Regions from separate parts of the Mesorhizobium sp. M6A.T.Ce.TU.016.01.1.1 genome, predicted to be linked through region 2. Evidence: riboswitches for the same ligand, from Rfam matches in the RefSeq annotation. Region 2 holds a riboswitch; the other holds the start of a gene.
What was found. A riboswitch is a leader RNA that binds a small molecule or an ion and turns the genes downstream of it on or off. The one in region 2 is predicted to bind thiamine pyrophosphate.

Region 1 (4,216 bases), on a different contig from region 2:
ACACCGAGTTGACCGATGTCGAACTCGCCACCTTCTGTTGCGCCTATCTCACCGGCGAGCAGATGCTGGAACGTGCCGCATTGAAGGCCGGCGAGCGCGTGCTGGTCACCGGCGCGTCGGGCGGCGTCGGCTCCGGCATCGTGCAGCTGGCGCGGGCGCGCGGCGCCGTCCCCTATGCAGTCGTCGGCAAGGGCAAGGAACAGGCCGTGCTCGACATCGGCGCCGAGGCGGTGATCACCCGGGGTGTGACCGACCTGCCGGCTGCGGTAAATGAGGCAACCGGCGGCCAGCCGATCGACGTGGTTGCCGATCTGGTCGGCGGCGCGATCTTCAACGATCTGCTGCGCATCCTCAGGCCCGAAGGCCGCTACACCACAGCCGGCGCAATTGCCGGCCCGGTCGTGCAGCTCGATCTGCGCACCATGTATCTCAAGCAGTTGCAGTTGCACGGCTCGAGCCAGGGCACGCGGCACGACTTCCGCCGTATTGTTCGCTACATCGAAGACAAGAAGATCCGGCCGCTGGTCGGCGGCGTCTACAGGCTCTCCGATTTCCACCGCGCCCAAGCGGATTTCATCGCCAAGGATTTCGTCGGCAAGCTGGTGGTCGTTCCAGACGCCATTTCGGATCTCGCAGCGACCCGTTGATAGCCAAGATTATCGCTCTCGCTTGGTTCTGCGTTCGACGTCTGACGCCGACCGGTTCGTCCGGCACGGCAGCCGTCGTCGTCCAGTTGGCAGCGGGTACTGTGATATTACCCGTCGGCTGCGAATACGTAGCCGTTGCCATCCTTGGACAACGTGCCGACGTTCGGCATCAACCAGTGAGTACCCGAAATGGTGAGCTTGTCGGCGACCGCGCGATCGAAGATCTTCCTTCGCGTTTCGACGGCCATTTGCGGATCCTGGTCGATAGCAAGCTGCCACTCGGGATTTGTTGAAACATGGGGCGCAAGATTGACCACGTCAGCGCTGATCAGGAGCTGTTTGCCGCCCGAGGTGACCAGATGCGCGACCATTCCCGGGCTATGGCCGGGGGCCTGAACGGCGTGCACGCCAGGTAGGAGTTCTGGTTCTCCCTCAAAGGTCCTGACGTTTTTCCACGTAGCCACCGTAGCCTGAATGCGCTGAGCGAGGCCCTTGCGCGTCGGTCCGAGATCGATCGACTCGACTCCCGGGCGCGTCCACCATTTCAATTCCTCGGCGGGCACCACGATGTCGGCATCCGGGAAGACCTGCGCATTGCTCTCATTGTTCATGAGGCCATAAATGTGGTCGCCGTGCAGATGGGAGATCAGGATTGTCTTGACTGCCTTGGGGTCAAGGCCCGCCGCAGCCATGCTCTCGAATAGCCGGCCGTTCCCCTCATCATAAATCGGATGACCGCCGGTACCCGAGTCGATCAGGACCACTTGATCGCGCAGCTTTAGCGCCATGACGATAAACCGCAGGGGCGCCTGATTGTCGGGAAACCGGCACCACGCAACGCCGTCTTGACCTGTTCGACGCTGACATTCCTGACCATACCCTCCCGCAGGGGAACGTCACGCATGCCATCAATCAGAGAAAAGACTTCAATGTCGCCAACCTTGTATTTTCGGAAAGGTTGAGCGACGGCGTGTTGAGCGCGGGCCGCGTCGACAAACGTGATCGGCTTGTGGAGCCCAAACGCAGCATGAGCACCGGCTGCGCCAAGTGTCAGGTCGCGACGCGAGATATCGAACATCCTTCCCCGCTGACGGAATGATCGAGCATATCAACGGCGGTCGGCACTGCACAAGGTCGGCTGGGTCGTGAGCCGCAAGTTAAACTGAGACATCACCTGAGCGCGATCCCGCCGCGGTGAACGCGGCGGCCGAGGGCCGGCCGATCGACGTCGTCGCCGAGCCGAGAATGGTGGGGTCCGAGAACGGGAACGGAGCGCACTTTTTGGGTGCGTGAGTATCGCAGGAAACCGCCGCTCGCAGGCCGGCATCACCCCGAATATCGACACGCCCTAACAAGGGCTCGGGCTGTTCGCCGACACGGTGAGGTCGAGCGCGACATGGCCTTGCGGCGCGCCGAAGCGAAGGAAGGCTTCCGACAGCGTCGCGAATACAGGTCCGGCATCGCCTCTCAGCTTGGTGCAGAAATTCTTCGACCTGTCGAAGACGCCCGAAGTCTTGAGGAAGTCGATGCAGCCGTAGATCTCGTCCATGTGATGGCCCTTGCCGAGCGGATAGAGCGAGAACTGCGCGGCGACCTCCTGTCCGAGCTTTTTCGCACTGTCGACATGCGCCCGCGCCGCGCCGATGCGCTCTGCCAGGGACAGCTCGTGGCTGCTGCCGGAAATCGGTGTGCAGATCGGATCGTCAGGCTCGCCCGGACAGCCGCGCGACACCGTCGCCGACAACACGCAATGCACGCCACTCGCCGCCGCCGATGCGAAGAGGTCGCGCATGGCCGGGAAAAGCTGTTCCGGCGGGCCGACGATCAGCGTCGAGATGTCGTCGGTCTCGATGCGGAAATTCGGTCGATACGGATCGAGCGCCGAAAGCGCCCCAAGGATGACGCCGACGAAATCGTCGCACATCGGATACAGGGAAATCTGTGCACCTGAAAACATGGTCGCCTCGCTCCGCTGGCATTACCCAGATCAGCTTGAGGGACCGAAGGCTTGCACCCACCATCTCAGCCCCGGCAATACGGAGCGCCCCTGTCGATATGGGCGACGTAGCACCCGCGCAACGGATGTTCAAGTGTGGCCCAGGGCAATCGTTCCCAGCAATCGCTTCAGACCAATTACCGAGCTTGGCGGCGCCGCCGAAGCTGCCGATCTCCCCCCTTGCGGGGGAGATGCCGGCAGGCAGAGGGGGTGCTTCCCTCCGACCTGTCAATCGATCGCAGCCGCGCCCTCAAGCTGATTCGGGTTGGCAAGGCTGAAGTCGAAAGTTGGCGATCCTTCACACCCCCCTCTGTCCTACCGGACATCTCCCCCGCAAGGGGGGAGATTGGATACCGCTTCGGCTTCGCCAATCACCAAGGCCCATTCAGCTCTGGCTTTGGACGACCTGATCAGCTCTGTGATCCGACCTGCTTGACCGCGGCTTCGAGCGATCTTTCAAACGCGTCGATCATCTGATCGACCTGGGGCTCGGTGATGATCAGCGGCGGGCAGAAGGCCAGCGCGTCGCCCATGTTGCGCGAGATGACGCCGTTCTGCTGCATGAAGCCGTTGACAAGCCCGCCCAGCGCGCCGGCCGTCTCCCACGGCGTCTTGGTCACCTTATCGCCGACCAGTTCGACCGCCGCGATCAGGCCGACGCCACGCACCTCGCCGACAAGCGGGTGCGAAGCGAGGTTGCGCAGCCGTTTCTGCATATGCGCGCCGACCGTGCGCGCATTGCCGACAAGGTCGCGCTCCTCGATCAGCTTCAGGTTCTCGAGCGCGACCGCCGCCGCGACGGGATGGCCGCCGCCGGTGAAGCCATGACCGAAGGTGCCGATCCGATTGCTTTCGTCGGCAATCGGCTCGAACATTTTCTCGTTGATCAGCAGGGCCGAGATCGGCAGGTAGGAGGAAGAGATCTGCTTCGACAGCACCATGATGTCAGGCCTGATGCCGAAGGTCTGCGAACCGAACATCTCGCCGGTTCGGCCAAAACCGCAGATGACCTCGTCGGCGACGAGCAGGATGTCGTATTTCCACAGCACCGCCTGTATCTTCTCCCAGTAGCCGGCCGGGGGAACGATGACGCCGCCGGCGCCCATGATCGGTTCGCCGAAGAAGGCGGCGATGGTTTCCGGGCCCTCGGCCAGGATCAGCTTTTCCAAGTCGTCGGCAAGCCGGCTCGAAAACTGCTCTTCGCTCTCGCCTGGCAGCGCCTCGCGCCAATGGTGCGGCGTCGACGTGTGCAGCACACTGGCGATCGGCAGGTCGAAGGAAATGTGATTGTTGGGCAGGCCGGTCAGGCTTGCCGAGGCGATGGTGACGCCGTGATAACCGCGAATGCGGCTGATGATCTTCTTGCGTGCCGGCTGGCCGAGCGCATTCGACCGGTACCAGATCATCTTCATGGCCGTGTCGTTGGCCTCGGAGCCGGAATTGGTGAAATACGCCTTGCTCATCGGCACCGGCGCCATCTGCACCAGCTTCTCGGCGAGATCGATCAGCGGCGAATGCGATTTGGAGCCGAAGTCGTGATAATAAGGCAGCTTGGACATCTGGCGCACCGCCG
Region 2 (4,216 bases):
TTCGAGCGTAAAATCGACTGCGCCATTGGCCAAGGCCTCATAGGCAGAGGTGCCAAGCGTCACCGTTTCGAATTTGCCCTCGCCTCCGTCATGGCGGATGATGGTGCCGATCAGCGCATTCTCCCAGGCGCTGCCGAAACCGCCATAGGTCAGGCCGTCCAGGTCCCTGGGGGATTGTATATCGGCGCGGTCCGCATTGAAGGCCAGCCTGCCGGTTTCCGTCTGCATGATGGCGTAGGTGGCGACGAGGTCGGCGCCGGCCGTGCGTTGGGTGAACAATCCTATGGATCCCAGTATACCGAAATCGGCCACGCGGTTGGCGATCAGCGTACCGGCCGCAGTGTCGGTATAGGGCAGCATCTGCACGTCGAGCCCGGCCTCAGCGTAGAAGCCTTTCGCCCGGGCGACATAGAGTCCGACATGGTTTGTGTTCGGCGTCCAGTCGAGAGCGACGGTGACAGTCTGCTGGGCACAGACGGATGTGACGGGTCCGAGCCCGGTGATCAATGCGGCAGCGATGAAGAGGCGTCTTGAAAGCATGGTCATGTCCTTTGGGCGGGCTGTGGATCGAGAAGCGTATGAAGGATGTCGGCTTCGATGGCGCTGGCTTCCGGCGAGGCAAGATCCTTGCGCGGGCGCGGAAGAGGTATGGCGACTTCGCGCAGCACGCGGGCAGGGCGGCCGCTCAGCACATAGATGCGGTCGGACAGGAAGACCGCCTCGCGGACATCGTGGGTGATCAGCAGGACGGTCCAGCGGTGTCGGTCCCACATCGTCTGAAGCCAGCGCTGCATGCCGGTGCGCGTGAGGGCGTCGAGTGCGCCGAACGGTTCGTCGAGCAACAGCATGGCGCGGTCCTGAACGACGGTACGCAACAGCGCGGCGCGCTGGCGCATTCCGCCCGAAAGCTGCGCCGGATACTTTTGCTCGAAGCCCGCAAGGCCGAATTCGCCGTAGAGCGGCGCCACCTTGTCGCGCGCCGCCTTACGGGACATGCCCTGGACTTCCAGGCCGAGCGCGGTGTTGTCGATAACCGTGCGCCAGGGCATCAGGGCGTCGTGCTGCGGCATGAAGGCAAACGGTCGGCGCGCGTCGGCCAGTGGCCGCCCGTCGAAGTCGATGCCGCCGTCGTGGCCTTCGAGACCGCCCGTCAGCAACCTGAAGATCGTGGATTTGCCGGCTCCGGAGGGGCCGAGGATTGAAACGAATTCGCCCGGCTCGACATGCAGGGTGATGCCGGCAAGCACGTCGACATCGCCAATACTTTTGCTGATCTGGCGCAATTCCAGCCGCCTGTTCATGATTTTCGCGCGGCATCGAGCCGTTCCCATGGCATGGCGGCGCGCTGGATCAGCACCGTGGCGGCAAACAGGGCCAGCGTGAGCAACGCGCTGACCAGCACGGCCGCGAGCACGAGATCGGGTCGGAAATTGTTCTTGGCGTTGAGCATGTAGATGCCGAGCCCTTTGGCCGCGCCGGCATATTCCGCGAAGATGGCGCCGACCACGGCATAGGTGATCGAGATGCGCAGCCCGGCGAAGAAATAGGGCAGCGAGGAGGGCAGGCGGGCCAGCAGGAAAATGCGCATGCGGGAAGCGCCCATCGAACTCAGAAGCGCCGAAATGTCCCGATCCGTCGATTCATAACCCTGCACCAGCGCGACCAGCATGGGAAAGAAAGTCAGGAGCGCGACCAGCATGATTTTCGGCGTCAGCCCGAAGCCGAACCAAAGAACGACCAGCGGGGCGATCGCCACCAGCGGCAGGATCTGACTGATAATGAATACCGGGAACAGGGCGCGGCGCAGCGGCTTGAAGAAGTCGATCAGCACCGAAAGGATGAAGGCAACGGCCAGCGAGCAGGCGAAACCCGCCAATGTGGCGCTGATGGTCGGCACGGTGTTGTCGAACAGCGCCTGGCGCTGCTGGATGGCTTGGGCGAGGACTCGTGACGGCGCCGGCAGCGTGGTGGGCGAGATGCCCGAAATGCGCGCATAGAGCTCCCAAGCCAAAACCAGCGTGCCGACCGATAGCAAGGCCGGTCCGACCTTGGCGAACAAGGCTGCGATTCGCGGCGCGGCGGAGAAGAGCTGAGACATGCGAGACCTCCGGCGCGAAAGATCAGCGCGGGGTCGGGCCGTTGGCCGCGACCGTGAGGTCGATCGTGATATGGTCCTCGGGCGGGCCCACGAAATCGCCGGACATCGGAAAAAGAAAAATCTGTGCGCCAGAAAACATCGCCCGCCTCGCTCCGCTGGTATTATCCAGATCAGCTCTAGGGTTTACGGGCTTGCAGCCCATCTCTCAGCCCCGACGATACGGAGCACCCCTGTGGATGGCGGCAATTAAACAGATAAAGGGTGGAGCTGCAAGTCTGCGTCCGGCCCGTGAAACCTCAGGGTCAGAGGAGGTTCAGGTACCCGCAGGGGCATCTGAGCAAAACAGAAAAAGAATGCCAATCCGGCGTCCTGTCCGAGATCGCCCTCAATATTCTGAGAAACTAAATGACTGTGAAGGTATGGGAAAGGCGTCGGTCGAGCGGATCGTTTTCCGTTCGTCGTCACCATTATCGATGCCACGCGTTTGGTGAATTGTGGAAGCGTGAAGATATAATCGCATACGTTGTAGGTAGCGAGTTTCTCTATCGCCAATTACGACCCGCACTTTGTTGGAGAGCCAAATGCAAGAATTCCTTCTTTTTGCGTTCGTGGGGTTTGTAGCTCAAGCTGTGGACGGGGCTCTCGGCATGGCCTACGGCGTGGTTTCCTCGACAACATTACTGGGGTTTGGCGTGTCTCCTGCACACGCTTCGGCTTCAGTTCACGCGGCTGAGCTGTTTACCACTGCGGCCTCAGGTTCGGCTCACCTCTATCACCGCAACATTGACTGGAAGCTTTTCTGGCGGCTGATGCCATTTGGCGTGATCGGCGGCGTTCTCGGCGCTTTTGTGCTCACCTCGTTTGAAGGAGCCGTCATGAAGCCGTATGTGACCACATACCTTGCGCTCGTCGGAGCTTGGCTCCTGTTCCGGTCATTCCGGCGGATCCCAAGCAATCCGGTCCCTCCAGGCGTGGTACCTCCCCTTGGACTAGGTGGTGGATTTCTCGATGCCGCAGGGGGCGGCGGATGGGGACCCATCGTAACGACGGGCCTTCTCGGTTTTGGCGGCACGCCCCGCTACGTTATTGGCACGGTCAATGCCAGCGAGTTCCTCATCACGTTGTCGGTGTCTCTGACCTTCTTGTTTGCGTTACTAACGGGCCATTGGGAGGAGGCAGGAGAGCTAACGGAAAATCTACTCTCCGTTGCCGGCTTGATCGTTGGCGGCGTAGTCGCAGCGCCGATGGCCGGATTGGTAGTGAAGTCAATCGCAGAAAAGACGCTTCTCAGGCTCGTTGGCGTTGTCATCATGCTGCTGGCAGGTTGGCAAACCGCGGAACTCTTCGAATTGGTGTAATCACGTCGTGAAACTTCACTCCATGACACGGAGACTATCGAGTTCCACGCATCACCCCCGCTTCTCTGGCGGCCGCGCCGGAGACAAACTCCATTCCCAAATGGAACGAAGAGGCCCCGTTGTTGTTTGGGGTCCTTGGACAACCGGAGGCTGAGTGGATGAAAAAATTGCTTGCAACAACAGGATTGGCGCTGGCGGTCGCGATGCCTGCAGCGGCTCAGGACACCGCGACCGCGAAAGCCGAATTCGTCAACATGGCTGGCGAGAAGAACGGAACGGCCACGCTGACCGAGACGGCGCAGGGTGTGCTGATCGCGTTGGAGGTAACAGGACTGCCGGCGGGTGAATGGGTCGCGTTCCATGTTCATGAAACCGGAAAGTGCGACCATCAGACCGGCCATGACTCGGCAGGTGGGCACTTCAATCCGACGAATGCCGAACATGGATATCTCACTGGAAAAGGCCCGCACGCGGGCGACATGCCAAATCAGCGAGTCGGCGCCGACGGCGTTTTGCGTGCCCAGGCTTTCAACAGCATGGTCAAACTGGACGGTGGAGAAACGGCAATACGAGGCAAGGCATTGATGATCCACGGCGGACAGGACGACTACAAAAGCCAGCCTGCCGGTGATGCCGGAAATCGTCAGGCCTGCGCCGTGATCGAGTGAAAAGCCCCGAGACGAGTAATAGGCCTCTCCGACATATGATCTGACTGGCTCGTAACCCTCGAGGGTTAGGTCACCGTGCGCGGTCGGGTCTC

Region 1: it holds a riboswitch for thiamine pyrophosphate, as region 2 does, so the genes downstream of both, EOC94_RS20560 (YkoF family thiamine/hydroxymethylpyrimidine-binding protein) here and EOC94_RS21510 (ABC transporter permease) in region 2, are expected to answer to the same signal.

What each region holds. Positions count from the first base shown of each region.
Region 1 covers NZ_RZTJ01000011.1:127,261-131,476, forward strand. Annotated here, with positions in the region: gene EOC94_RS20545 (alcohol dehydrogenase family protein) at 1-647, shown strand, start outside; gene EOC94_RS20550 (MBL fold metallo-hydrolase) at 755-1,435, opposite strand; gene EOC94_RS20555 (hypothetical protein) at 1,426-1,725, opposite strand; gene EOC94_RS20560 (YkoF family thiamine/hydroxymethylpyrimidine-binding protein) at 1,996-2,604, opposite strand; TPP riboswitch at 2,595-2,706, opposite strand; gene EOC94_RS20570 (aspartate aminotransferase family protein) at 3,054-4,216, opposite strand, start outside.
Region 2 covers NZ_RZTJ01000012.1:128,565-132,780, reverse strand. Annotated here, with positions in the region: gene EOC94_RS21520 (ABC transporter substrate-binding protein) at 1-546, opposite strand, end outside; gene EOC94_RS21515 (ABC transporter ATP-binding protein) at 543-1,304, opposite strand; gene EOC94_RS21510 (ABC transporter permease) at 1,298-2,098, opposite strand; TPP riboswitch at 2,228-2,340, opposite strand; gene EOC94_RS21505 (sulfite exporter TauE/SafE family protein) at 2,680-3,456, shown strand; gene EOC94_RS21500 (superoxide dismutase family protein) at 3,615-4,124, shown strand.